3 regions of the Halomonas sp. GFAJ-1 genome follow, and region 3 is predicted to be linked to each of the others. Evidence: predicted binding sites of a transcription regulator. Region 3 holds the regulator's gene; each other region holds the start of a gene.

Region 1 (9,729 bases), on a different contig from region 3:
TCCGTTCGGTATCTGCGGCCAAGCCCAAAGTAGCCAACTACCCGTTCACTACCCTGGTGCCTAACCTGGGCGTGGTGAAGCTGGGTATGCACGAGCACTTTGTGATGGCAGATGTGCCGGGGCTGATTGAAGGTGCCTCTGACGGCGCGGGCTTGGGGCTGCGTTTCTTGAAGCACCTGACCCGCACGCGTCTGCTGTTCCACGTGGTGGATGTGGCACCTTTCGATGAGTCCGACCCGGTGGAAGCGGCGCAGGCGATTATTCACGAGCTTGGTCAGTTCTCGCCAGCCCTTTCTGAGCGGCCCCGTTGGTTGGTGCTGAACAAGTTTGACCTGCTGCCAGAAGATGAGCGCGAAGCCCGCGCCGAGGCGATTATCCAAGCGCTGAACTGGGATGGCCCGGTATTCCGCATCTCGGCAATCAGCAACGACGGCACTGACAAGCTGGTACAGGCAGCGTATCGCTGGTTGACCGAGCAGCAGCGTCTGGAAAATGAAGATGAAGAAGCTCATGCCCGCGAGCAGGAAATGCGCCGCCGCATGGAAGAGGAGTCAGTAGCCCGTACGGAAGCGCGTCTTGGCCGCCGCCGTAAGCGGGACGATGACGAAGACGACGACGATTTCGACGATGATGATTACGATGTCGAGGTAGAGTACGCCCCATAACCGACCCTCGGTTGAGTGGGAAGCGTCAACAGGGTTAACGGAAGCAAGGCTGTGAGCGAAAAGGCTTGGGAGAGTCGCGACGTGGAAAGCAATGAGCAGTTGCCCGGCCGGGAGGCGTTAAGCAGCGCCCGCCGGGTAGTGGTTAAAATTGGTAGCGCGCTGCTCACCAACGATGGCCGTGGCTTGGACGAGGTGGCGATTGGTGGCTGGGTCGACCAGATCGCCACGCTGCATCAGCAGGGTATCGAGGTCGTGCTGGTCTCATCCGGCGCGGTTGCCGCCGGTATGGTGCGTCTGGGGTGGCAAGCACGCCCCAGCGCTGTCCATGAGCTTCAAGCCGCCGCAGCGGTGGGCCAGAACGGCCTTACCCAGTGCTACGAGCAGCATTTTGCTCGCCACGGCATGTTAACGGCTCAGATTCTGCTTACCCACGATGACCTGTCTAACCGCAAGCGCTATCTCAACGCGCTGTCGGCGCTGCGTACCTTGGTCGAGATGCGCGTGGTGCCGGTGATCAATGAAAACGATACCGTGGTCACCGACGAGATTCGCTTTGGCGATAACGACACCCTCGGCGCGCTGGTTGCCAACCTGTTAGAAGCCGATGCACTGCTGCTGCTTACCGACCAAGAGGGGCTGTTTGACGCCGACCCTCGCCACGACCCCAATGCTCAGATGATTGCCGAAGGGCGCGCTGACGATCCACGGCTAGCCGCTGTAGCAGGCAGTGGTGGGGCCTTGGGGCGCGGTGGTATGAGCACCAAAATACGCGCGGCGCAGCTCGCGGCCCGTTCTGGCGCAGTCACGGTGATTGCCAGTGGTCGTCAGCCAGACGTTATTTCTCGCGTCATGGCAGGCGAAGCGCTGGGAACCTTGTTGCGGCCTGACCAGGCACCTATCGCCGCCCGCAAGCGCTGGCTGGCGGGGCAATTGCAGGTGCGGGGCACCTTGGTGCTAGATGCCGGCGCGGTGAACGTACTGCGTGGCAAAGGCTCTAGCCTTCTGGCAGTGGGCGTGCGCGAAGTGCAGGGCAGCTTTAAGCGCGGTGATATGGTGCTGTGCGTGGATGAGCAGGGCACGCGCGTGGCCAAAGGGTTGGTCAACTATGGAGCTGAGGAAGCTCGTCAGTTAGCAGGCCAGCCAAGCCACCAGATTGAAGCAATCCTGGGGTACGTAGAAGCTCACGAGTTGATCCACCGCGATAACTTAGTCGTTGTTTAACCGCAAAGTAGCTGTTTAACGGCAAGGTGGCTGTTTAGCGAAGTGATTGTTTAATCGCGAGGGCGGGGCGGCAGCGGCACTTGGCGTGGCCAGTCATTGGGGACAAGGATGAGACGCTCCAGTGGCTGCATCTTTGTTGCTGTTGCTGTTCCTGTCTCCGCTTCTGGGTCGTAAAGCATCACCTGCTGTGGCCCGTAGCGCTCAATCAGTGGCTTCACGATTGCCATTTCCTCGTTGGCTGGCTGAAACGCCGCTTTAGGTGGCGGGGCCAGCCAATGGGGTTTCTCCAACCACGCCATGTGCAGTGACTCACTCGTTTGGGCTGCAAGCGCTGGCCAATCTTTTATATAACACCACCTACCGCGCCGATGATTGGCTGTTGCCCCGATGGGCGGCGGCATTGCCGTGTGCCAGGGATAAAACAGTACGCCGGGCATGGCTAGGCGCTGGGTGAGCTGGCCGTTAAGCGGCGCGGTGGGGCCAAGGTCCCTTGGCGCTAGCCATTGGGTGATCAGTGCCTGCGCGACGGCGGTACTCGAAATGGGCAGCTGATGGTGGCGCAGATGGCTGCATTTCAGCGCTAGGCTGTCTAGCCCGCCAGGGCCAATCCAGCGGCTTTGGCTGGTGGCATCTCCCGGCCCTTCGGGTAGCCCTAGGTAGAACTTAATGGCTACTTCCAAATGCACGGGAGCGGTGTTGTCGCGGGTACGGTAGAGCATATCCAGCTCGCCGAGCGTGTTGCGCCGCTGCGTAATGCGTAGGTTCTTGGCCAAAAGCCGGGTAGTAGGGGCATTATCTAACAGCAGGTGCCAAAGCTGTTCGTGGTAGTGGCCCATACGGGTAGCTAACCTGCCATCCAGCGCGTTCAGCTTTGGCGTAAGCTGCGCCAACCAGGCGTCTATGCTGTCCGTCAAACCAAGCTCTTGTTGCGTTGGCTTGCCGCCACAGGGGATGGGCGGCGGTAGCTCAACGACATCCGGTGTGGCGATTAGCCACGCTAAGTCGCGGGCTGCTTGAGAGCTAAGGTGAGCGGAGTAGTGCTCGCTGGGCGCGTTGCTCACTATCACAGAAGGCACTCGTGAATCATTGCAGGGCGTACGCTGCCAGGAGCACAACGGCGACTAATAGCGCCAGCACTAGCCCCCCTGCGTATCTTGCGTAGTTATGCAGCATAAAAACTCCCTAAACGATGTCAAAGCGGTCGGAGAAAATATGGGTGGGGGCGATGCCCTGGGCAATTAAGCCCTTTTCAGCACTATCCATCATGGGGTCCGGGCCGCAAATAAAGTAGTCACGCTTCCCATCATCCTGGGGCAAGCAGCGGGCCAGGAGATCTTGGTCAACGTAGCCCACTTCCCCTTCCCAGCCCTCATGGGGGTCTGAAATAACGTGAATCAGCGTTAAGTTAAGTTGCTGAGCCAATTCATCCAGGTTGTCACGGAAGGTGGCTTCTTGCCAGGTGGGGTTGGCATAAATCAGCCAAATCGGTTGGCGGTCTTGCTGGTCGCGAAAGGTGTAGAGCATGCTCATAAACGGCGTAATGCCAATTCCCCCTGCGATCATTACTAGCCCCGAGGGATTGTTGGGGCGAGGGATGAAAGCGCCAAATGGGCCCTCAATAAACGCAGGTGTATTGGCGGTTACCTTGGGTAGTTGTCGGGTAAAGTCGCCCAGGCGTTTAGCGCTGAAGGTTATACGACCACTGCTGGCAGCGCTTGATGAGAGCGAAAAAGGGTGTTGCTGTAGCGACCATGGGGTGTCGCCCAGGGTAATCCAGAAGAATTGCCCCGGTTGGAAAGTGAAGCGGTGAGGGCCTGCGGGTTCAAGCGTCAGTGTGGTGGTATCGCCGCGCTCAAGCTTTGTGTCCACCACGCGCCAGGGGCGACGGCGCATACGCCATGGCCTTAATAAGCGGGTTTCGAGTACCAAGCAGGCCGGAATCAGAATAAGCAGCGCCAGACCCATCGAGGTAACCAAGCCCTCAGTGTAACGCTGGGCCATTATGGCGTGGCCAAGCCCCCCAAAAACGATAAACAGCGCTAAGCCGCCATGGAGTAGGTGCCACCACTCATATGGTAGCCCAAAACGTTTTCGCCAGAGCGAGCTAATAATCAGCACAATGCTGGCACCTAGCAGCGCTATCAGGGTTAGGGCGCGCAGGGTTTCTTCTCGTGGGTCAAGAAAGTGAATCAGCGAAGGGTGGGCGATAAACAGGGCAACGGGGTGGGCAATAACCAGGAAAAGCGCCCCAATACCGATCTGGCGATGAAACTGGAGTACGTTATCAAAACCGATCTCATGGGCAAACCAAGCGTGTCGGCCCGATATTAACGCCTGCAGTGCCATGATGCTTAGGGCGAGTGCGCCAAGCAACACCGCCGCTTCACCAAGCCAACTGCGGGGTGTTGGTGGTGAGAGCAGCAGCCAGCCTATCGGCAGCAGGGCAAGTAAACTGTAAAGGCTTCCCCAAGCTAGGGCGCTACGTGTTATTGGACTCACTATGTTCTCCCTGGGCATCCGTGCGAATAGCCTAAGTGTGAGAAAAAGCTGGGATTTCGCAAGTTAAAAAGCGTGTGCATTTACCAAGCTGCTACGCTTACAAAGTGCTAGGTCCCTTATGAGCAGGCGCTGGCGCCTATCAAGCAGAAGGAGAGTGCTACATGGCCAATGCGAAAGCGAAAAAGCATAAAGCAAAGCAGCAAGCATCCAAAACACGTAAACCGCAAGCTGAAAAGAAGACGCTGCAAGCCCTGACCCCTGAAACAGGCGCGGCGCTTTTTGAAGATGCCCGCTCGCGGCTGGAGGCGGTATTTGAAGCGTTGGATATTCACCCGGATGCCCAGGCACGGTTGATGCAGCCGAGCCTATCGTTGCAGGTAAGTGTGCCAATCCGCATGGATGACGGAAGCCTGAAGGCCTTCCCCGCTTGGCGGGTTCAGTACGATACCAGCTTAGGGCCTGCCAAAGGTGGCGTGCGTTTCCATACGGACGTTAATCAGCACGAAGTCACCACGCTAAGTTTCTGGATGGCGGTGAAGTGCGCGGTGGTTAGCTTACCTTATGGCGGGGGGAAAGGTGGTGTACAGGTAGATGCCAAGGCCCTCTCCTCCCTTGAGCGAGAGCGGTTGGCTCGGGGCTATATTCGTGCCATTGCCGATATTATGGGGCCAGACCGAGATATTCCCGCCCCGGATGTAAATACCGATGCTACGGTAATGGGCTGGATGATTGATGAGTACGAACATATCGTGCGTGCCCAAGCGCCTGCCGCTATCACAGGTAAGCCGCTGTCTCTAGGGGGCTCCCCGGGTCGGGTAGCGGCCACCGGGCGCGGCGCGTTAAAAGTGCTGAATTTGTGGGCCGAGCGCGAAGAGCGCAAGCCAGAAGAGACCACCGTTGCCGTGCAGGGATTTGGTAATGCTGCTTATCATTTTGCCCGACTAGCCAGTGAGCGGGGTTATAAAATTGTGGCGGTATCGGACTCAAGCGGCGCTATTTACAGCGCGGACGGGCTTGATGTTGACGCTGCGAAGCAGGACAAAGACAAGCACGGTTCGTTATCCAAGAGTAAACAAGGTAAATCACTGGCAGGCGATAAACTGCTGTCGCTTGAGGTGGATGTGTTGGCGTTAGCGGCACTAGAGAACCAAATTCACTGCGATAACGTTGACGATGTGCAGGCGGGGGCGATTCTTGAAATTGCTAACGGGCCGTTAACCAGCGATGCCGATGATGTATTAGCCAAACGCGAAATACCTGTGCTACCTGATGTCTTGGCTAATACTGGCGGCGTCATTGTTAGCTATTTTGAGTGGCTGCAGAACCGCGCAGGCGAAAAATGGCTAGAAGAAGAGGTCAATCAGCGCCTAGATAGCCTGCTGGGTGTGCAGGCAGAAAGCGTGTTGGCGCGGGCGGAGAAAGAGAAAGTCACCTATCGCCAAGCCGCCTACCGCCAGGGAATAGAACGCATCGCTGAAGCCATCATGGCGCGAGGAAATTGCCAGAATTACCGTTAACTAAAGTCAGTACAAAAAGAGTAGCGGGCCCAAAGGGGCCCGCTAAGTGTTCGCAGCCGCCTACGTCGACTTAGATAATTTCAAAGCGTTTAACGATGCTTATGGCTAGGCCCGCGGTGATCTCGTGATTATTTTGCTGTCGCGCTTGCTGCAGGGCGGTATCACTATTGAAAGCCGCCAAGGTGCTACGGCGTTCTTTCCCTTTGTTAGCGTGTCGATTGCGGTTAAACCCATTATCGACCCCAGCACCTGCAAGGCACTGGACATTGCCGCCCAACTTTCCGAGCTAAAACATCAGGCGAAAAAAATAGTCGGTAATAGTCTCTTTATAGATCGACGGAACTGACGCGTGCTGCCTTAGCTAAGGGGTGTCACTTTGCTGTCATTGAGACGTCACTAGGTTGTCACGAGAGTGACCCGCTGCTGTCATGCAGGCTTGGCAGGATAGCGTCATCTTTGAACAGCCACTTAGGTGATGCATGCACGCTCCCACGCTTTCTAACTCGCTTTCCCGCACATTGATTAGCGCTGCTGTTGCAAGTGCATTTGCGCTGGCAGCAGTTAACGCCTCCGCCGACCTCTCCTCGCGCTACGTAGACAACGATGGCGATATGGTTGCCGATGCACCGACTGACGAGTCTCAGTGGGTCGACCCGGACACCTTGGTCTTTGCCTATACGCCGGTTGAAGACCCTGCTGTTTATGCGGATGTATGGTCTGGCTTTCTGGATCATCTAAGCGAAGCAACCGGTAAGCGTGTGCAGTTCTTCCCCGTGCAGTCGAATGCTGCCCAGCAAGAGGCGCTGCGTGCAGGCCGCTTGCATGTCGCGGGTTTCAACACAGGCGGTGTGCCGGTTGCTGTTAACTGTGGTGGCTTTCGCCCCTTCGCCATTATGGCGAGTGAAGATGGTAGCTACGGCTATGAGATGGAAATTATTACCTATCCCGGTAGCGGTATTGAGTCCGTTGAAGACCTTGAAGGTCGCCAATTGGCGTTTACCTCAGAAACCTCTAACTCTGGTTTCCGTGCGCCCTCTGCGCTGCTGCGCTCTGAGTATGGGTTAGAAGCCGATAACGATTACAAGACCGCGTTCTCCGGCTCTCACGATAACTCTGTGCTAGGTGTAGTGAATAAAGATTACGATGCTGCCGCCATTGCTAACTCGGTGGCTACTCGGATGATCTCGCGCGGTGTGGTAAGCGAAGGCGATTACGAGATTATCTATACCTCCGAAACCTTCCCCACCACGGCTTATGGCGTTGCCCACAATCTAAAGCCTGAGCTTGCCCAGCAAATTCAAGACGCATTCTTCAGCTACGACTGGGAAGGCACCGCCCTTGAGGCTGAGTTTGCCAATTCCGGTGAAGCGCAGTTTATCCCGATCACCTATGAAGAGCATTGGTCTGTGATTCGCACCATTGCTGAAGCCAACGGTGTGACTTACGACTGCGATTAACCCTTTGGCAGCTGTGCAACCCCATCGGCCAGAAGGGCAACCTTCTGGCCGAACCGTTATGAAGATGAGGTAAAACCCATGTTGACACTTACCGGCGTTGGCAAACGTTACCCCACTGGGGATCGTGCGCTTACTGATATCGAGCTGGCGCTTCCCAAAGGCCAGGTCATGGCGCTGATTGGGCCGTCTGGGGCGGGTAAAAGCACCCTGATTCGCTGTGTTAATCGCTTGGTGGAGCCCACCCAAGGCAGCATTCGGTTGGAAGATATCGAGCTGACGAAGCTATCAGGCAATCGTCTGCGCCACGCGCGTCGCTCCATGGGGATGATCTTCCAGGAATACGCCTTGGTGGATCGCTTAACCGTGATGGATAACGTGCTCTCCGGTCAGCTAGGCTATGTTGGATTCTGGCGTAGCTTTTTGCGCCGTTACCCTCAGGAAGCCGTGACCGAGGCGTTTCGGCTACTTGAACGGGTTGGCCTTCCCCATGCCATCGACAAGCGCGCCGATGCGCTCTCTGGCGGCCAGCGCCAGCGGGTTGGCATAGCCCGTGCGCTGTTACAAAGCCCTAAGCTGCTCCTGGTCGATGAACCCACCGCGAGCCTTGACCCAAAAACTTCCCGGCAAATCATGCGACTGATTCGTGAGCTATGCGCTGAACGGGAACTTGCAGCGATCATTAATATTCACGATGTGGCGCTGGCGAAGCAGTTTGCCGACCGTATTGTGGGGTTGCGGGCAGGTGAAATCGTCTTTGATGGCAAGCCAAGTGAGCTAACCAGCGAGATTCTTACCACGATATACGGTGAAGAGTATTGGGATACGTCGCCTGAGCCTGTTGAGAGTGGCGATGTTGAAGAGAAGGAAAATGCGTTCACTCGCCAACCCTATGCTGCCCACACGCAGCGGCCGTTGGCCAGTGTTGCCAGCGGAGGCGCGCTATGAGCGGTGTTGATACGCTGGCGCGTCAACAGGCGGCACGCCAAGGCCATTGGCGGAGGCTACCGCTGATTGATAATCCGCGTATGCGCTGGGGGTTGGTGCTGGGCGGCGTCGTGTATTTGGTGCTCGCATTAGCGTCTGTCGAAGTAAACTGGGCGCGTGTGGCGGAAGGTTCTGGGCGCGCACTGAATTTTCTCGGGGCATTTTTGCAGCCCGACTTTGTTAGTCGCCAAAACGACATTATGGCGGGTCTGCTGGAAAGCCTCACCATGACGTTAACCTCTACGGTGATTGGCGTGTTGCTGGCGATTCCCGTGGGGTTGGGGGCGGCGCGCAATATCTCGCCCTTACCCATCTACGCAGTATGCCGCGCCATTATTGCGGTCTCGCGCACCTTCCAGGAAATTATCATCGCGATTCTATTTGTGGTGATGTTCGGCTTTGGGCCGTTTGCCGGGATGCTGACCTTGGCGTTTGCCACCATTGGCTTTATGGCCAAACTGCTGGCAGAAGATATTGAAGACCTCGACTGGCGGCAGGTAGAAGCCGTGCGCGCCACCGGGGCGAGCTGGTGGCAAACCATGAACCATGCCATCCAACCCCAGGTGATGCCGCGCTTAATTGGCTTGTCGATGTACCGGCTGGATATCAACTTCCGTGAGTCATCGGTGATTGGCATTGTCGGGGCGGGCGGCATTGGCGCGACTCTCAACACCTCACTCAGCCGTTATGAGTACGGTACTTCTGCCGCCATCTTGTTAATTATCATCGCGATTGTACTGATGAGCGAGTACGCCTCCAGCTACGTTCGTCGCTGGACGCAATAACCCCACGCCGCTTGTCTTTAAGAGGAAACGTTATGCCAGTTTCAACAACACCCCAGGGCGCGCCGCTGTGGCAGCGGCGCACTACTCGCGCCCAGTGGCTTCAGTACGCCGCCTGGCTTGTCGGCATCAGCCTGTTTCTACTGTGCTGGAAAGTGATTTCTGATAACACCATGTGGGTGTTTGTCGAAGATGCGGGCCGCCAAGGCAGCGACTTGATCAGCCGAATGATGCCGCCGCGTTGGGAGTATGCCAGCGTGCTATGGAAGCCCATGTGGGATACGCTGAACATCGCTACGTTAGGCACCGTGCTGGGCATTGCCATGGCGTTTCCTGTGGCATTTTTAGCCGCACGCAACACTACGCCGCACCCGCTGGTACGCAGCCTAGCGCTCACCGTTATCGTCTCATCGCGCTCTATTAACTCGCTGATTTGGGCCATGCTGCTGGTCACCATTCTTGGCCCCGGTGTGCTGGCGGGAATCATCGCCATCGCGCTGCGCTCAATTGGTTTTGTCGGCAAGCTGCTCTATGAGGCCATTGAAGAGATTCACCCCACCCCCGTTGAGGCAATTAGCGCCACCGGCGCCAGCCGTCTACAGGT
Region 2 (9,729 bases), on a different contig from region 3:
TGCACGAGCTTGCGTTAGAGCGCGACCGTGATCGGGAGCGTTTAGCAGAGCTCAATGATAGCCTTGAGACGCATTTGGCCTTACTCCGCATGGATCAGCAGAGCGGCGGGCATATTCAGCGGCGCCTTTTGCCTACTCATCCTAAAGTAATTAACGGGGTCTATTACGATTACTGGTTTGCTCCTTCGCTCTATTTGTCAGGCGATTTTCTTGATTACCAGCGCTACAACGAACGCTATAGCACCTTCTATTTTGCTGATGTGTCGGGGCACGGCGCGTCCTCTGCGTTTGTTACGGTGTTGTTAAAATACCTGTGTAATCGGTGGCTTAGCGAGTGGGATGGGCAGCAGCCTGAGCAGCTGGCCCCTAACTGGCTGGCGGCCTTGAACCGGGAATTGCAGGATACTGACATCGGCAAGCACGCGACCTTATTCGTGGGGGTTATTGACCATGAGGACAAGACTCTGCACTATTCGCTCGGGGCGCAGCTGCCTATGCCATTATTGGTAACGAACGGTTCTCTTGTGCGCTTAGCCGGGGAGGGGATGCCAGTAGGTCTTTTCCCTGATGTGGAGTATCCTTCACTCAGCTGTGCACTACCCTCTGAGTTTCAGCTATGGCTATGTTCAGATGGGATATTGGAATGCTTGCCGGGTAAAACGCTCGACACGCGGCTCAAGGAGCTTGAGCAATTAGTAAGCGAAAGTGTCACGCTTGAGCAGTTGCGCGACCGGCTAGCCCAAATGAATGTGCTCCTGTTAGAAGGAGATGCAGACAATGAGGCGAACCAAGACCGCGATGCTTTGCCCGATGATCTAACAATCATGATGGTGAGCGGATTTGGTCATGCTGATTGAAGAAGGCCGTATTAAGGCGGCGTTCGACTCCGGTGTTTTTGTTTTAAAACTGTGTGGCGATGTGCGTCTAACGCTATGCGCAACGCTTGATACTCAAGCACAGCGTCTTGCCGAAACCCCAGGGTTGCAGGCGGTAATGATTGACTTGCGTGAAGCCACTAATGTGGACTCAACGGCGTTGGGCTTTCTTGCCAAAGTGGCGATGGCGGTGAAAGGGCGTTTAGAACAGCCGCCAACCATTATTGCCGACAATCCTGATGTTCGCCAAATGCTGGATGTGATGGGGTTTGCACGTTTTTTTTCATTAATGGAAGCGCCCTTGCAGCCGGAGGCGCCGTTAAACAATGTGCTAGAGGAATTACCCGAAGTGCCAGCTGATGAAAAGGGCCTTCGCGATAGAATCTTGGAGGCGCATCGAATTCTTATGCATATGAATGAGCATAACCGTGAGCAATTTCAACCGTTGGTGGAAATGCTTGAAGCACAAGACACGGCTGCGTTTTAACGTCTCTTAATCACGGTTGGTTGGTTTGTTTTCTGGCACGCCACTCACCGCCATTTTGATAAGCGCTTTTCCCTTAAGCGAACACATTCCCCCTATGGATCACTATTCATAGGGGGGATGTTCGTATAAAGGCGAGGGGTAAACAGGTGCGTTTGGGCGCGCGTTTATTAGCTGCTGCGCAGGGTGCTTAACAGCTCTTCAAGCTTGCGCTGGTCGGCCATAAATTTGCGGATACCTTCGGCAAGTTTGTCACTGGCCATCTCATCTTCATTCATTGCCCAGCGAAAATCTGCCTGCGTCAACGCTTCATTAGATGAGCTGCTGGCGCCCAAAGGTGTCAATTGACGGGGCAGTTCACCTTGGGCTTTGTCGAGTTCATTAAGCAGAGCAGGGGAGATTGTCAGCCGGTCACAGCCAGCCAGTGCCTCTATTTCACCTATATTACGAAAGCTTGCTCCCATCACAATGGTGGGGTAGCCGTGGCCCTTGTAATATTCGTAAATACGCTTAACCGACTGTACGCCGGGGTCATTGGCCCCGCTGAAATCAGCGTTGGGGTCTTTCGCTTTGTGCCAATCCAGAATGCGACCTACGAATGGCGAAATCAGCGTGGCGCCGGCATCAGCACACGCCTGGGCTTGGGCAAAGCCGAACAGCAACGTTAGATTAGTGCGAATACCGTCGCGCTCAAGCTGACGCGCTGCCTGAATGCCCTCCCAGGTTGAGGCCATCTTAATTAAAATGCGCTCTGCGCCGACGCCGTGCTTGGCATAGCGTTCAATCAGCGAGTGGGCTTTAGCAATGGTGGCTTCCCGGTCAAACGAGAGGCGTGCACTCACCTCCGTGGAGACATAGCCGGGCACCAGCTTGCTAATTTCGCTGCCGATATCGACCGCCACGCGTTCAGCGGCGTCATCAAGGTCAGTACTCTCTTTGGCTATTTCGGCTAAGCGTGCACGGCGCTCCTCTTGTTGCGCTGCTTGGAGAATGAGCGATGGGTTAGTGGTGGCATCCTGCGGCTGAAAACGGCGAATAGCCTCAAGATCGCCGGTATCAGCGACCACGGTGGTCATCTCTTTTAACTGGGTCAGTAGGCTAGTGGCCATGCGTAGCTCCTTGCGTTGTCGTTAAGGTACTTTAGCAAGGGGCGAGCACGGCGAACAGAGACCGACAAACCAATTCAAATCGATTATAATTAGCGGCCTATCTTTATTCTCTAGCAGCAGTTTTATACCAAGGACCACCATGGAGCTGAATCCACGCAGGGTAGCGCTATTGGTTGCAGCCAATACCGCGCTTGCACCCTTTGCTATTGATGCGTATCTGCCCGCGATGGGCATTCTGGCCGAAAATATTAATGCCAGTATTCACCATACTGAACTTTCAATTAGCATGTTTTTATTCGGTTTTGCGATTGGACAGCTCTGTTTTGGGCCAGTGTCGGATCGCTACGGGCGAAAGCCGGTACTGCTTAGCGGACTAGTGGTCTTTATGCTCGCCAGTTTGATGATCACCACGGTGGATAGCTTAAGTTCGCTGCTGCTTTGGCGGTTTATTCAAGCATTGGGGGGTGGGGCCTGTGTGGTGAACTCTGCCGCCATCGTGCGGGACTGCTTTAGCGGGCGTGAAGCCGCTAAGGTGATGTCTACCATGGCGATGATTATGATGCTGGCGCCGTTGATAGCCCCGGCGGTGGGCAGCGTGCTGCTCTATATTGCTGGTTGGTGGCTGATCTTCGTGTTTTTGGCAGTGTACGCAGGTTTTTTGCTCTGGCTGTTAGGCACCCGGCTACCCGAGACCCGCGACACCAGCCTACCCGCAGCTTCGCCCCACCAAGTAGTGCGCAACTATGCGAGCGTGTTGCGCCATCGTGAAGCCATGGGCTACATCTGTGCCGTAGCGGCATCCTTTGCCGGGCTATTTGCGTTTATCACCGCGTCTCCGTTTCTCTATTTAGAGTATTTCGGCTTATCGCCGGGGGTGTACCCGTTAGTGTTTGGTGTGAATGTCGTCATGATCGCGCTATCTAATCGCGTAAATATTCATCTTTTGCGCAAACGTACTCCCCAACAAAATTTACGCTTGGGTCTCGTTATTCAGTTTATTGCAGCGGCGGGGCTTGTTGCGGCAACGGCGTTGAATGTGGCCTCGATTTATGTGGTTGTGCCGCTGGTGATGCTGTTCACTGGGATGATCGGCTTAATTACCCCCAACGCAATTGCCTCGCTGCTAGACCACTTTGGCCATATCAGCGCAACGGCGACGGCGCTATTGGGGGGTATTCAGTTTAGCTGCGGGGCGCTTGCTGGGGTGCTGGTAGGGCTATTTCAAGTAGAGCACTTGTGGCCAATGGTACTCACCATGCTAGGGGCTGCGTTGCTAGGTAATATTGGCGTTAGACAATTAACCAAAACACCCGCAATGGAAAGTGGTCAGTGATGCATGGTGCAAATGAGTAGCTTACTGCCGTGGATCGAAATGCCATTAGGCGTATGGCTAGCCTGTTCAGCCGTGCTGCTGCTTGGCGCATTTGTACAGCGCGCTACCGGTTTTGGCCTAGCGGTTGTTGGCGCGCCGTTACTTTTGATGTTAGAGCCCCGGTTAGTGCCGGTAATACTGGTGCTGTTTGGGTTGACCGTTTCTTTAATGATGGTGCGCCACTACTGGCACGAGGTGAGCTTAGACGCGATAGGTGTGGCCTTAATTGGCCGTTTACCGGGCAATGCATTAGGGATCTGGTTGCTGTTAGCTGCGCCAATGGTCGTGCTGGAAAAGCTGATTGCCGCGATTGTACTCTTTGCCGTACTGGTCACACTTTTTCGCTTTAAACTACCGGTTAATCGTATTTCACTGTTTATCGCAGGCGTGCTCTCCGGCATATTTGGCACTGTTGCCGCCATAGGCGGCCCACCTATTGTACTGCTGATGCACGGTTTTTCGCCGGACCGCATGCGCGGAAATCTCGCCGCTTTCTTTATTTTAACGTCGTTCTTAACTCTTACCACGTTAGCCCTCGCCGGTTTGGTGAGCGTCTGGCATTTTAAGTTGGCGCTCACTTTCCTACCGGCGGTGTTAGTGGGTAATACTCTAGCGGATGCCATTGCTCATCGTTTAGATAAGCGTATGCTTCAGGGCGCCTCGCTTGCGCTATGTACCTTAGCCGCCCTGGGTCTGCTGATCTGACGACTCATGCCCTGTTTATAGTCATAAAAGTTTCATGAACAACCTGGGGGTATGTCACCGAAGTGTCATAAGCCGCTTTTATAGTGACAACCATCGGTCGGCAAACAAAGATCGAGTACACAAGCTGTTACTGACCCCCAGGAGACTCGTATGAAACTTAAAGCTCTAGCCGCTGCTGTTATTGGTACGTCACTGATCTCAACTCATGCTTTAGCAGTTGATCCTAACCTGCCAGAATATGAAGCAGTGAGCGGTATCACAGGCAACATGAGCAGTATCGGTTCAGACACGCTTAACAACCTGATGACCCTGTGGGCAGAAGAATTTGCTAACTTCTATCCCAACGTTAATATCCAGATTCAAGGTGCGGGCTCTGGTACAGCGCCGACTGCACTGACCGAAGGAACTGCGCAGTTTGGCCCAATGAGCCGTGCAATGCGTACTAATGAAATTCAGGCGTTTGAAGAGCGTCATGGTTACCCGCCCACCATGGTGCCGGTTGCTATCGATGCCTTGGCAATGTATGTCAACCAAGACAACCCGATTGAAAGCATCACACTCCCGCAAATTGATGCCATTTTCTCTAGTACCCGCCGCTGTGGCTACTCAGATGATATCACTCGCTGGGGTCAGCTGGGTCTAGATGGTAGCTGGGAGAATCGCGACTTTACCCTTTACAGCCGTAACGCTGTCTCTGGTACCTACGGTTTCTTTGCTGAAAACGCACTGTGCGGCGGTGACTTCAAAGACTCCATCAATGAGCAGCCTGGATCAGCTTCCGTTGTTCAAGGTGTGAGTGAGTCAATCAATGGTATTGGTTATTCTGGTATCGGCTACATCACTTCTCAGGTGCGTGCTATACCGGTTGCTCGCGACGAAGGTGAAGAAGCCTTTGAAGTTGATCAAGAACAGTACCCATTAGCGCGTCAGCTGTTCGTTTATGTAAATAAGCACCCCAACGAAGATTTAGCGCCGCAGCAAGCTGAGTTCCTGCGCATGGTGCTTTCACAGCAAGGACAGGAAGTGACAGCGCGCGATGGCTATATCCCGCTTCCAGAAACAATTGCTAGCCGTGTTCGTGCAGAACTTGGCCTAGATTAACAAGTGATTACCATCTAATAGCCGGGGGTGCTTTGCACCCCCGGTTTTTTTATGGGATCTGCGCCGTATGAAGTGCTTGTCATCAATTTGTCACGTTAGCTGGATACTCTCAGCGTACCTTTCCACTTGCCCGGAATTGCCAATCCATTATGAATGACATTTCCCAATTATCGACGCTGAAACGACGTGGCTCGCTTTTGCCCACCCCTGAAGAGCGCGAAAAACGTAGGCGAAGACGCATGTTCAAAGATAGCTTTTCTCGATACGGCATAGGTGCCGCCGGTATCGGGGTGGTTATCGCTTTAGGGATGATTTTTGTTTACCTTTTTTCGGAAGTTTTTCCGCTATTTGCCTCTGCAAAAGTAGAGACGCAGCAAACCTATCAAGCGCCTGGTATTGAAGAGGGTGAATCCTTAGAGCACTTAGTGGTAGACCGCTACGACGAGCTTGGCGCTAGCTTCTCAAATACGGGCCGAATCACATTTTTTGAGCTTGAAGATGGCGCAGTCCGCACAAGCTTTGATATGGCCCGTCCTGAAAACGCTGAGCAAACCACCTTTGCGAAAGGGTTCGCCACTACTCGCAGCTTTGCTTACGGCTACGATAACGGCCAGATAACCTTGGGTGTGGTGGATTACAATATTTCATACCCTGAGAATCAGCGTTTAATAGAGCCGGTGCTTGAATTTCCGCTAGGTGAAGACCCCATCACCATTGATGAGGAGGAGCGCAGCATTCGCGTGCTCGGGTTACAAATGAGTAGCCGCGGCATTTATGCCGCAGCAGCTTTAGAGGACGGAACATTACAAGTTACCTCTTTTGATGTGCGCGAAAATGTAATGACGGGCGCTGTGACCATTGAGCAGACATCAGCAGAGCTACCTGGAATTGAAGGTGAGGCGCGTCAAATCCTCATCGACAACCGTTACCGACACCTCTACGTGTCAGATAACAGCGGCTATATACACCACTACGATATTGGCAATCTCAATAATCCCGAGTATCGCGGAGCGGTTAAGGTCACAGATGACGGCTACGTATCGGAAATGGCGTATCTGAATGGCACGGTGTCCATTATTGCAGGTACCAGCGATGGTCAAGTGCGCCAATACTTTCCCGTTCGCAATAGTCAAAATCAGCACGATTTAATGCATATACGCGACTTCGCTCGCTACGACGCACCTATTACTTATATCGAGGCTGAATATGCTCGCCGCGGATTTCTGGTAGGCGATGAGGCAGGTAACTTAGGTATTCATCACGCCACCGCGTCGGCAGATGTGTATAAAAGCACGAAGATGGATGGGCCGCTGACCCGCATTGCCATATCCCCTGTGAACTCAACGGCGCTCTTGGTCGATGAGAATAATCTGCTAGAGATGGCAAGCGTAAGCAACCGTCACCCAGGTATCTCCTTCACCTCACTCTGGCGCAAGGTGTGGTACGAAGGCAGTAGTGAGCCGCGCTATGTATGGCAGTCCACCGCGGGTGGTGATGAGTTTGAGCCAAAGATGAGCCTTATGCCGTTAACCGTCGGTACTTTGAAGGCTGCCTTTTACGCCATGCTGTTTGCCACACCGTTGGGCCTAATGGGGGCTATTTATACGGCTTACTTCATGTCGCCTAAATTGCGCGGCAAGGTAAAACCAACCATCGAGGTAATGGAAGCATTACCAACGGTAATTTTGGGCTTTTTGGCAGGTCTTTGGTTGGCACCCTTTATCGAAAATAGACTCCCCGCTGTTTTTGGCATTCTTATACTGATGCCGATTGCCATGCTCGCGTTTGCATTCGCATGGAGCCGACTGCCATCTAATGTTAGAAACCGCATCCCTGATGGTTGGGAAGCCGTATTGCTAGCGCCCGTTATTATTTTAGTGGGTTGGTTCTGTGTATCTATTAGCCCCTATGTGGAAATCGCCTTCTTCGACGGTAGCCTTCGCCAGTGGTTAACGGACAACGGCTTTAACTATGACCAACGCAACGCACTGGTAGTAGGTATCGCGATGGGCTTTGCGGTAATACCAACGATTTTCTCTATCGCTGAGGACGCCGTCTTCAATGTGCCGAAACACCTGACCCAAGGGTCGTTGGCGCTAGGTGCGACGCGCTGGCAAACGGTGGTGGGCGTGGTGTTGCCAACGGCCAGTATCGGTATGTTCTCCGCTGTGATGATGGGCTTTGGGCGCGCGGTAGGTGAAACCATGATCGTGTTAATGGCAACCGGTAACAGCCCGGTAATGAACTTCAACATATTTGAAGGCATGCGCACGTTATCTGCCAACATCGCGGTTGAGTTGACGGAATCTGCAGTAGGGTCAAGCCACTTCCGGGTGCTGTTCTTAGCCGCACTAACGCTACTAGCGATGACTTTTATCTTGAATACGTTAGCTGAACTGGTGCGTCAGCGCCTTCGTAAGCGTTACGGCAACCTTTAATTCCAGGAGACAGTGATGAAATCATGGTGGAAAAGCGGTGCCCCCTGGATTTGGTTGAACGGTGGCGCAGTCGCTATATCAGTGATTATGGTGCTGGGGTTAATTGGCTTGATTGCAGTGCGAGGTCTCAGCCACTTTTACCCAACAGAAATAGTCGAATTTCAAGTAGGCGACCCGGAGCTTGGTATTGGCCAAATGATACTGGGCGAGCATGTTCGCTCTGAATCGATTCCGGTTCCGGTCGCCCGTGATGCAGGTATTGCGGTTCCTCCTGAGCTGGAAAATGACGACATTGTAGTACGTCATTTGATTAAGCAGGGTAACCGGGATGTGACGGGGCAAGATTTCGCCTGGTACGCCGAGCTGCAAATGAGTGAGTGGCAAGCACCGGTTGACGCTATGCGCATTGAGCGCCGTGAATGGGGCGATTTCATTGGCTTCCCGCTAAGAGTTTTAGAAAATGGCGAAGTGATTGCCGAAGGCGAAGGGCTGTGGGATGCGCTGCAAGAGCGTATTGCCCGGAGCAATAACCTCTACCGGGAATTGCGCCAGATTGAGCGAAATGACGTCGGTATTATAAGTGCGGAAATGGAGCAACTGCGTATTAGACAGCGTGCTCTTCAGCGTAACCCCGATATCGCTGCCGATGCATTAGCGATTGAATTGGAAAATATTTCTGCTCGCCAAGCAGAACTTCAATCTGCATTTCAGGATTTACAGGTTGAGATAAGCGCGCTGCGCAATGCGTTAAACAGAGATACGCTGGTCGCGAGCGTCGTAGGCGGGCAGGAAGTGCAAATCCGCTTGGGCGATATTGTGCATGCAGTGCAGCCTAATAGCCTGTCTTTCCCGCAAAAAGTGGTCGAATATGCTCAAGAATTTTGGAAATTTATAAGCGGTGAACCTCGTGAAGCTAACACCGCTGGAGGGATCTTCCCGGCCATTTTCGGCACCGTGACGATGGTGTTATTGATGTCGCTGATCGTTAGCCCCTTTGGTGTTCTAGCGGCTATATATTTGCGTGAGTACGCTCATCAGGGACCGTTGCTGCGGTTAATTCGGATTTCTGTATATAACCTAGCGGGCGTTCCGTCCATTGTTTACGGTGTATTTGGTCTTGGTTTCTTCATCTACACACTTGGCGGGTCTATTGATCAGCTGTTTTACTCAGACCGTTTACCAAGTCCAACCTTTGGTTCGCCAGCGCTTATCTGGGTGTCCCTCACCTTGGCACTGTTAACCTTGCCTGTCGTGATCGTCTCGACTGAAGAGGGGCTTTCGCGAATTCCTGTCAATATTCGTCAAGGATCGTTAGCGCTTGGGGCAACTAAGTCAGAAACGCTGTGGCGGGTAGTGGTCCCTATTGCAACACCTGCCATGATGACGGGCATGATTTTGGCGATTGCCCGCGCAGCTGGCGAAGTAGCTCCGTTGATGCTGGTGGGGGTGGTGAAGTTGGCACCTACATTGCCGGTTGATGGTAGCTTCCCATTCCTACATTTAGACCGTCAGATTATGCATTTGGGTTTCCATATTTATGATGTTGGTTTCCAAAGCCCCAATGTGGAAGCAGCCCGCCCATTGGTATACGCAACGGCGTTGGTACTGGTGATACTTATTATCGTGCTGAACTTGGCCGCTATTA
Region 3 (9,729 bases):
GGCCAACGCTTGTAGGCGCCCCTGCCAGCTGTCATCGGTTTCTGAAAGCGCGCTTGCGATAATGCCTAAAAACAGCGGGATCACCAGTGCCACGTCTCCCGCTACCCCGCTAAACAGCAGCGCCCCGCTGAAGGCGATAAACACCCGCAGGCTATAGGCGAACTTATCCAGTGTCCAAAGGCGCCGTAGGGGCAGTGAAAGCGGCATAGGGGCTCTTGTAGGCAGAGGTTGTTAGACTTTAGTTTATATGCTGCGTTGCCGCATGGCTAGGGAGACGCTGTTGTGGCCTATCAACGAAAAGCCCCGCAGTGCGATGGGCTGCGGGGCAATAGGCGGCAAGCAATAGAGCCACTAGCGTTACAAATACTTCAACAGCTTTTGCAGCTTGTTCATATCGGCGGAGTCGCCGACGAGGCGCACCTCGCCGTTTACCATGCCGTCTAGAAATGCCTGCTGGGTCGGCTTCTTGAGGATGCGTAGCGCGGCATCTTGGTCGCGAAAACGTAGCTCAAGATCAAGGTCAACGGGCAAGCCTTTGCCGGTGGTTACCCCTTGGGGCGTCATCCGGTAGTAGCGGGCAATGCTTAAGTCTTCGGTGGCAATCCCCCAGTCCAGTCCGCGCATGCGTTCTAGCTGCTCTTTAAAGCGCGGCTTGCGGCGTAGGGCACGCTTGAGCATAAAACTCAGCAGCCACAGCGTAAGCGTTAGCTTCATTAGGAAACGGCGTCCTTGAGCGCTTTGCCTGGCTTAAAGGCAACGTTTTTGCTGGCGGGAATTTGTAACGGGGCGCCAGTTTGCGGATTCTTGCCGGTACGTGCGGCACGTTCGCGAACGGTAAAAGTACCAAAACCAATCAGGGCGACGTCTTCGCCCTTGGCGACGCTGTTCGTGATCTCATCCAGGATGACGTTGAGGACTTGGCCCGCTTTGTCTTTGGAAAGGTCGGCACCTTCAGCAATAGCAGCGGCGAGTTCAGGTTTGCGCATAGAGGAAACTCCCTTGTAACAGAATCAAGCGTACGCTTGTGATGTGTAAGAAACAGTGTTGTTTAAGCATTACCCGGCTGGTCCAGCTTCTTAGACTAGTCGTGAATGCGGCGAAAATCAGCCTAGCAGCGCAGGGGCTGCTCTGGAAAGCTCCACTTTCCTTCTCACGCAGCCGCCTGTCAACGCAAAACCAATCAAACGACCGTCTTTATCTTCTGCCAACGCTGCCATTTCTCCCCCTTCTCCTTCAATTCGCCACTTTTCGGGCGTGGTTAACGGCGGGTAGGCCACCACGGGGAGTAGCGTTGTTTTTACGATGACCGGCCATGCGCCAAAGGCGACGCGAGTGGGCGTGCCGCTTAGGGTAGCCGCCAATGCTTTAATGCTGGCCTGAAGCGGCTGTACGTACATGGCGTTAACACCTTCAACACAGGCCACGTCGCCTAAGGCGTAAATGTTAGGCTCAGACGTGCGCAAGTAGCGGTCCACTTGTATACCGCTAGAGGCCACCGCGAGCCCAGAGGCGTTTGCTAGCGCGGTGCGTGGGGTAAGTCCCGTGGCCATTAACACCTTATCGGCTTGAAACGACTCGCCGTTATCAAGCTGGATGTCTATAGCGTGGTCATTAACGGCGTCGGTTATTGCCGTAATGGCGTGGCCCAGGTGGAGTGTTATGCCCGCCTCTTCAAAGGCTGTGGCTAGCGCGCGGCCTAGCGGTTCGGGCAGTAGGCGCGCTAGCGGCGTGTTTTCGGGGGCCAATAGGCTGACGTGGTGGCCGCCAGCAATCAGGTCGTTAGCAAACTCGCAGCCCACCAGCCCGGCACCAATCACCGCGACCCGCGTGGGGCCTTGTGTTAGTGCGGTATGAAAACGGCGGTAATCATCTAAGTCGTTCACGTTGAAGCAGCGGCTGCTAAGGCGCTCGGGCACGCTGAAGGGCGCGCGTGGGGCCGCGCCCGTCGCTAAAACTAAGTCGTCATAGTAAAACTCTCGGGCGTCACTCAACCGCACCTTTTGGTTATCCACATCCAGTTGGACAACCTGGGTGTGGGTAACTAGCGTTGCGTTAAGCTCTTCTGCTACGTCGGCTGCGCTGCGCTGGGCCAGCTTTTCGGGGCCAATGCGTTTGGCAAAGCCGGTGGAAAGCAGCGGTTTACTGTATTCGTCGCCGCTGTCAGCACTCAACAGAGCGATGGTACGGGTATCGCCTTGGCGGCGCAGGGCGCGGGCAAGCCCAATACCTGCCATGCCGGTGCCAATAATCACCAGCGCTGCGTGGGGGGCGTCGGCGCGTTGTTCAATCGGTGGGGGCATGCAGTCACCAAAAGTCGGTGGAACAAAAGCCTGTCAGAGCACCATGTTACACTACCGCTCACTTTTTTGACTGCCTTGGAGAACCCGGTGACGGCCCCAATTTTCCGGCAAGCCCAGCCTTTTATGCATTGGCTACCCGTTAATGCGCTGCGCCCTGCGATGAGCGCACCCTGGCGGCAATGGGTGGCTTCTACCGATTCGTTAACGGCGCGGCTAACCGCGGCGGCAGCCGATAAACCGTTTCGGGTGCGCTTATTACGCCAGACAATTGGCTTGCCTCAGCGGGATGAGGCGCTGGCCTTGGGTATTGAGCCGCGCCGCTATGCGTGGCTGCGGGAAGTAGCGCTCTGTGTGGACGATACGCCTTGGGTGGTGGCCCGCTCGGTAGCGCCGCTGACCCAGCTGCAGGGGAAAGGGTTAGAGGGGCTCGGCGAACGCTCTTTGGGCAGCTGGCTGTTTCGCCAGCCTGATTTAGTGCGTGGCCCCCTTTACGCCACCAAGCATTGGCCCTGTTTTGCCCACCGGCTTTGCGCGCCAAATGTGGCTGGCGTATGGGGGCGGCGCTCAGTTTTTCAGCACAGCGGGCTTTCGCTGCTGGTTCAAGAGTACTTTTTATCCACCATGGCGGATGATCTTGGCCTGCCTTCGCGCTAGGCTAACACTGCATCTTTATTCGTGAGGTAAGCATGGATCGTTCTCTGTTGCGGCCAACGGGGTGGGCTCGGGTGGCGGATTTTTTACAACTGATGCGCCTGGATAGGCCCATTGGTACCTGGCTTTTGATGTGGCCAACCCTGTGGGCGCTGTGGATTGCGGCAGAGGGAGTACCTGGGCGAAATGTATTGCTGATCTTTATTGCCGGTGTTTATGTAATGCGCGCGGCGGGCTGTGTGGTAAACGATTATGCGGACCGCCACTTTGATGGCCATGTGAAACGCACCAAGCATCGGCCGCTCGCCACCGGGCGTATCAGCGAAACCGAAGCGCAGCTGCTGTTTGTTGGGCTAGTGGCGATTGCGTTTATTCTGGTGCTGCTTACTAACTGGTTTACGGTTTTGCTCTCTATTGGGGGCTTGGTACTGGCGTTTATTTACCCCTTTATGAAGCGCTACACCCACTTTCCCCAAGTGGTACTAGGAGCGGCTTTCTCTTGGGCGATACCGATGGCGTTTGGTGCCGTGCTGGGGAGCGTGCCCCTTGAAGCATGGCTGCTGTTTTTCGCCAACGTATTGTGGACCGTGGCCTACGATACCCAGTACGCCATGGTTGATCGCGACGATGACTTAAAAATCGGTATTAAATCAACGGCGGTGCTGTTCGGAGATGCTGATCGATTAATCATTGGCCTGCTACAGCTTGCTACGCTGGCGCTATTAACCTGGGTAGGGCTACGAGTAGCGTTAGGCGGTTTTTTCTGGCTAGGGCTAATAGCGATGGCAGCGACGTTTGTCCATCAGCAGCGGTTGATAGCGCACCGTGAGCGTGATGGCTGCTTCCGGGCGTTTTTGAATAATTACTGGTCGGGCCTGCTTATTTTTGCCGGTATTGCTCTGAGCTGGTGGCCAATCACTGGCTAAATACGCTGAGTGTCATAAAATTGTCACTAAGCCATGGTGTTATCGTCACAGATATTTCATTGAACTGTTTTTCTATGAGCTAGTTTCATTGCACACCGTGAGGCCCAGGAATGACCGCCAAGACCGTTTTGATTGTCGATGATGAGGCGCCGATTCGCGAAATGATCGCAGTGGCGCTGGAAATGGCTGACTATCACGTGCTTGAAGCGGATAACGCCCAAGATGCTCATGCGATGGTTGTCGACCATCAGCCTGATTTGCTGCTACTGGATTGGATGATGCCCGGCACCAGCGGTATTGAGCTTGCAAGGCGCCTAAAACGCGAAGAGTCTACAGCTGAAATACCCATTATTATGCTTACTGCTAAGGGCGAAGAGGATAATAAGATTCAAGGTCTTGAAGCGGGTGCCGACGATTACATCACTAAGCCATTTTCGCCCCGTGAGCTGGTCGCGCGCTTGAAAGCCGTGCTAAGGCGTACCACCCCCCGGGGTGTGGAAGACCCCATTGAGATTAATGGCCTAATGCTCGACCCGGTAAGCCATCGGGTAAGCGCCCATGGTGAACCGCTGGAAATGGGTCCCACAGAGTACCGCCTGCTGCAGTTTTTTATGACCCACCAAGAGCGCGCCTATACCCGCAGCCAACTGCTTGATCAAGTATGGGGGGGCAACGTCTACGTTGAAGAGCGCACTGTTGATGTACATATTCGCCGCTTACGTAAAGCGCTAGGTGAAGCCCACCAAAACCTTATCCAAACGGTACGAGGCACGGGATACCGCTTCTCCGCTCGGGTGTAAATGGTGCGTCTCTGGAGTCGTGAGCTGTGGCGAATTGCTTGGCTGGCTACCTTAGGGGTCTTGCTGGGCTGGGCGCTAAGCGCGCCTGGGTTAGGGTTGGCCGCAGGGCTTGCGGTGTGCCTGTTTTACCATTTGCGCCAACTGCTGGCGCTTTTTCAATGGCTAACGCTGCATCCCCAGGATGAACCGCCTTCGGCGCGGGGCATGTGGGGCGAGCTATTTGATCGGCTCTACCGTTACCAAAAGAGCCAGCGCATTACCCAAACCCGCTTACGGGCTACCCTCGGGCGTATTCAAGAGTCATCGGAAGCCATGCGCGACAGCGTCGTCATGTTAGACCGCCATGGTGACCTTGAGTGGTGGAACAGTGCCGCCACTGAGATGCTGGGCCTACAAACCGCCCATGACCGCGGGCAGCATATTACGAATCTGCTGCGTGACCCGCGTTTCATCAGCTACTTCAATGCCAACGAGTATAGCGAACCGTTAACGCTAACCTCGCCAATTGATGAACGCCAAATTCTGCAGTATCAGATTACCCTCTATGGAGACGATGAGCGTCTCGTCATGGCGCGGGATATTACCCGGCTGCATCGTCTTGAGCAGATGCGGCGTGACTTTGTCGCGAATGTTTCCCATGAGCTGCGCACACCGCTAACGGTGCTTTCCGGCTATTTGGAGACCTACAGCGACTTAAGCGACCAGCTGCCGCCACGCTTAGGCCGGGGAATTGGTCAGATGGAGGAACAAACCAAGCGCATGCAGAGCTTGGTGAATGACCTGCTACTGCTTTCTCGGTTGGAAATTGACCAAGGTGGAAAAGACCACCAACCACTGGTCGTTGGGCCGTTACTTGAGAGCATTCGCCAGGATGCCTTGGCGCTCTCCGGCCAGCAGAAAGGCGATCAAGTGCCGAGTAGCCAGCTGCATAGCATCCACGTAAGTGTTGAGAGCGAGGCCCAGCTAGTGGGCAGCGAGCAGGAAATCCGCAGCGCTATTTCTAATCTTGCCTTTAACGCGGTGCGCTACACCCCTGCAGGCAGCCAAATAACCCTGCGTTGGGTCACCCTGGAGAACGGTAGCGCTTACATCTCGGTGGAGGATAACGGCGAGGGGATCGATCCGGTGCATATCCCCCGGCTGACTGAACGCTTCTACCGAGTTGATAAAGGACGCAGCACCGCCACTGGGGGCACAGGCCTGGGATTAGCCATTGTTAAGCATGTATTGCTGCGCCACGATGCTCAGCTACAGATAGTCTCCCGTCCTGGCGAAGGCGCGCAGTTTCGCTGCGTATTTCCTGCCACACGGGCCTTGGTGGCTAATACCGCCTTTTAAAAAACCACGCTGCGTTTTCAAACCCTGCATTCAACCACTGAATTCAACGGCGGTGCTGGTCAAACAATTCCTGTTACAAAGAAGCACGCGTTCCCTAAAAAAGACAACGCTTGTACAAGTGTGCCAGATTGTCTGTTAAGGATGGTCAAACGCTGCGCATGTGTCATTTTTAGCCACTTTTGCAGCTTTGACAGCGCTTTTAGAGTGGCTATAAATAATCGAATAATGTCTATAAGCCCCTGTATTTAATTTGTTTTATATTATTTTTTGGCAAGATGGCACAAGCAGTGCAACTACCTAGTTAAGGAAGATCACCGCTGGAACTGGTAAGCCTCAATGGCACTCTTCCTTAAAAATTAGCGGTATCACAGCGATCGAGGAGACGGAACATGATGTCCAAGGAACTACTCAAGAAAGCTGGCATTTTAGGTGTAAGTTTTGGCTTGATGGCTAGCCCATTAGCATTTGCTGACACCACGGACCATTCATCAATTGATCAAAACCAGGATATAACGGCTGATGAAGAGCCGAGGGATAGCCACTCGCAAAATGCAAATCCTGGTGACTATGACAGTGAAGATTTAACTACCGATCACGGTACGCAAGGCCCAGACGTGGTTGACGATCCCGAGTCAACTAACATGAACGGTGACGATGAAGAATATACGCCTGACGACGTTGTTGAAGAAAATAGTGCATCGTAATTAGTATTTTTTATCGGTAACATTAGTTTACAAAGCTGAAAATAACTCTTACGCTTAGGAGTGAGCACATAAGGGGCAAGGATGTCCCATAGCAAGGATGCTCACCGATTCAAGGAGTGAATCAAGCGACGAACAACACGTTAGTCAGGGTTAATTCCAAGGTTGGAGTCCCGCAAAAGGATAGGAAGCTAACGTTAGGTATCGCCCATATTAAGAGTTATCAAGACCCCGCCCTGGCGGGGTCTCGTTTTTTGTAGACGGTCGAAAAGTGTGTTCATTCCACACGTTCATTCCGCGGTGACCACACCACGGTAGTGGTGATCCCACATCAAAACGGCGCCTGCCACCGCACCAGGAATTAAGAATAAATTTGCCAGCGGAATCCAGGTAACCACGGTCACCAGCCCGCCGTAAGTTAGGCTTTGCCACCAGCGCCGTGAAAGTCGTTGGCGCATATCCCGAAACGTTATTTTATTGTTATCCATTGGGTAGTCTAAGTAGGTGATGGCCATTATCCAGGCAGAAAACAGTGCCCACAAAATAGGCGCCAGCAGGTTAAGCCCTGGAATCCAGCTAAACACCAACAGTGCTGCCGCGCGGGGCAGGATGTAGCCTAATTTCACCAGCTCACGCCCCACTGCATCAATCGCCGTTTTCGCCAGACCGCGGTCGTCTAACGGTTCGCGGCCAGTGGCTTGACGCTCTACTTTGGCGGCTAAAAAGCCGTAGAAAGGCGCGGCGATCAGGTGGGTGACTAACGTAAAGGTGAAAAACACGGCCAGTAGTAGGCTGACGAAAAAAAGAGGCCAAATTAACCAGGATAGCCACTCAAGCCAACTCGGCACCATTGCCATCGCGCTGTCTAGCCAGCCAGAAAAGCGGTTAACCACCAAGCGGAGCATGCTGGCATAAACCACAAGGTTTACCAGCAAGGGAAGGAAGACATAGCGCCGCAGGCCTTTCGATACACCAGCCGAGTGCCTCGGCTTAGCGCGGTAAATGCATTCAATGTGCGAACTCCTTATCAATACGCCCAGGCAGCGCATCTGGGCGTATTGCAGGAGGTATTACAGGATAGGTCAAGACTTTTTAAGCACGTCCTGATCTAAGCTGTCGAGGTCGGTATGGCGAATATCCAGTCCCTTTACGAGATAAACCACATATTCCGCGAGGTTGTTGGCGTGGTCGCCTACGCGTTCCAGGGCGCGCAGTACCCACATAATGCTGAGTACCGAGCTGATAGAGCGAGAGTCTTCCATCATAAAGGTCATCAGCGAGCGCATGGCGCTGCCATACTCGTCATCCACGAGCTCGTCTTCACGCACGACCTGCATGGCAAGTTCCGTATCAAAGCGGGCAAACGCGGTTAACGCATCGCGCAGCATTTTACGGACGTGTTCGCTGATATGGCGTACTTCTACCAAGCCACGAACACTGCCGTTGTTTTCACTTAATAGCATCGCGTTACGGGCAATCTTGCTGGCCTCATCGCCGATACGCTCAAGGTCTGAGGTGGCGCGAATAACCGCCAGCACTAAGCGCAAGTCAGAAGCTGCGGGCTGTCGGCGCGCTAGAACACGCGTGCACTCGTCATCTATTTGTAGCTGCAGATCGTTTACTTGGCGGTCGTTATCGCGCACTTTTTCGGCGAGGTGGCTGTCGCCTTCAAGCAGTGCGAATACGGCGTCTTGCACCTGCTTTTCCACTAGGCCACCCATGGCCATTAGGTGGGTTTTTAGCTCCTCTAGCTCTTGATTAAACTGGCGAGAGATATGCTGGCTGTGGGTATCGCTGGTAATGTCCATTGCGCACTCCTGACGGGTCGTCTCTGGGGCCTAGGTCATGCGGCCGGTGATGTAGTTTTCAGTGCGTTGTAAACGCGGGTTGGTGAACACTTGGTCGGTTAAGCCGAATTCAACCAGCTCGCCGTGCTGCATAAACGCCGTGTAGTCAGAAACCCGGGCGGCCTGCTGCATATTGTGGGTCAGCACCAAGGTAAGCTGCGATTTAAGGTTGCGAATCAGCTCTTCCACCTTGAGTGTTGAGATGGGATCCAGTGCCGAAGCGGGCTCATCTAACAGTAAAACGTCGGGTTGGACGGCCAGCGTGCGGGCAATGACTAAACGCTGCTGTTGCCCACCGGAGAGCTGCCATGCTGAACGGTGCAACTGGTCTTTAACCTCCTCCCATAGCGCGGCAGACGTTAGCGCCCACTCAATAATGTCGTCTCGCTTACGCTTGGGTAATCGGCGCTGCAAGCGCAGCCCAAAAGCGACGTTTTCATAAATTGACATCGGAAATGGGTTCGGGGTTTGAAACACCATACCCACGCGGCGCCTCAGCTCGGTGACGTTCGTTTGGGGGGCGTGAATATCCTGCCCTTCAAGCGCTATGTGTCCACTGTGGGAAACTGATTCGTTGAGGTCATGTAACCGATTAATCGCCCTAAGCAGCGTGGATTTACCGCAGCCAGAGGGGCCGATAAAAGCGGTAACCCGATGGCGAGGCACGTCGAGCGTCAACTGCCGCAAGGCAGGTTTCCCCGCATAGGCGAGGTTAAACTGATTGATGCTTAGGCAGCACTGCCCGGGAGCAAAGGTGGTCACCGGAGCCTGTGATGCTTGGCCTGACGCTTGGCTTGGTGTTAAGGGCGCTAGCATTCGTTTCCTCGTTGACGCCTTAGATAATGACGCAGAAATATGGCAGTTAGGTTAAGCACCAGCACAATCAGCACTAATAGTAACGCCGTGGCGTAAACCAGCGGGATGGCGGCCTGAACATCCTCCCCATGAAACGCCGTATCAAATAAATGATAGCCAAGGTGCATAAACTTGCGCTCAAGGTGCAAATAAGGGAAATCACCATCCAGCGGCATTTGCGGCGCTAGTTTTGCAACGCCCACCAGCATTAAAGGTGCCACCTCGCCAGCGGCCCGGGCGATGGCTAATATCACTCCGGTGAGCATCGCAGGGGTAGCCATAGGCAGCACCACCCGGGTTAACATTTCTAG

The links. The regulator PhoB, encoded in region 3, activates phosphate uptake and scavenging genes when phosphate is short. The targets are predictions, from matches to a motif close to TGTCATANNNNTGTCANA.
Region 1: a site for PhoB is predicted at 6,272-6,289, ahead of phnD (phosphate/phosphite/phosphonate ABC transporter substrate-binding protein). Genes of this name have one in related genera too.
Region 2: a site for PhoB is predicted at 4,598-4,615, ahead of MOY_RS15260 (PstS family phosphate ABC transporter substrate-binding protein). Genes of this name have one in related genera too.

The regions. Positions count from the first base shown of each region.
Region 1 is NZ_AHBC01000021.1:35,006-44,734, forward strand. Features, by position in the region: gene cgtA (Obg family GTPase CgtA) at 1-665, shown strand, start outside; gene proB (glutamate 5-kinase) at 747-1,886, shown strand; gene MOY_RS05310 (DUF1853 family protein) at 1,937-2,953, opposite strand; gene MOY_RS05315 (ferredoxin reductase family protein) at 3,069-4,385, opposite strand; gene MOY_RS05320 (Glu/Leu/Phe/Val family dehydrogenase) at 4,547-5,902, shown strand; gene MOY_RS16865 (hypothetical protein) at 6,027-6,248, shown strand; gene phnD (phosphate/phosphite/phosphonate ABC transporter substrate-binding protein) at 6,382-7,359, shown strand; gene phnC (phosphonate ABC transporter ATP-binding protein) at 7,438-8,304, shown strand; gene phnE (phosphonate ABC transporter, permease protein PhnE) at 8,301-9,128, shown strand; gene phnE (phosphonate ABC transporter, permease protein PhnE) at 9,161-9,729, shown strand, end outside.
Region 2 is NZ_AHBC01000056.1:6,660-16,388, reverse strand. Features, by position in the region: gene MOY_RS15285 (PP2C family protein-serine/threonine phosphatase) at 1-857, shown strand, start outside; gene MOY_RS15280 (STAS domain-containing protein) at 847-1,362, shown strand; gene tal (transaldolase) at 1,530-2,468, opposite strand; gene MOY_RS15270 (Bcr/CflA family multidrug efflux MFS transporter) at 2,608-3,801, shown strand; gene MOY_RS15265 (sulfite exporter TauE/SafE family protein) at 3,814-4,545, shown strand; gene MOY_RS15260 (PstS family phosphate ABC transporter substrate-binding protein) at 4,696-5,646, shown strand; gene MOY_RS15255 (ABC transporter permease subunit) at 5,796-8,084, shown strand; gene pstA (phosphate ABC transporter permease PstA) at 8,100-9,729, shown strand, end outside.
Region 3 is NZ_AHBC01000027.1:62,897-72,625, forward strand. Features, by position in the region: gene yccS (YccS family putative transporter) at 1-207, opposite strand, end outside; gene MOY_RS07290 (hypothetical protein) at 358-714, opposite strand; gene MOY_RS07295 (HU family DNA-binding protein) at 714-986, opposite strand; gene MOY_RS07300 (NAD(P)/FAD-dependent oxidoreductase) at 1,104-2,300, opposite strand; gene MOY_RS07305 (chorismate--pyruvate lyase family protein) at 2,388-2,954, shown strand; gene ubiA (4-hydroxybenzoate octaprenyltransferase) at 2,987-3,877, shown strand; gene phoB (phosphate regulon transcriptional regulator PhoB) at 3,988-4,677, shown strand; gene phoR (phosphate regulon sensor histidine kinase PhoR) at 4,681-6,015, shown strand; gene MOY_RS07325 (hypothetical protein) at 6,405-6,719, shown strand; partial or broken gene cysZ (sulfate transporter CysZ) at 7,007-7,728, opposite strand; gene phoU (phosphate signaling complex protein PhoU) at 7,799-8,524, opposite strand; gene pstB (phosphate ABC transporter ATP-binding protein PstB) at 8,555-9,379, opposite strand; gene pstA (phosphate ABC transporter permease PstA) at 9,373-9,729, opposite strand, start outside.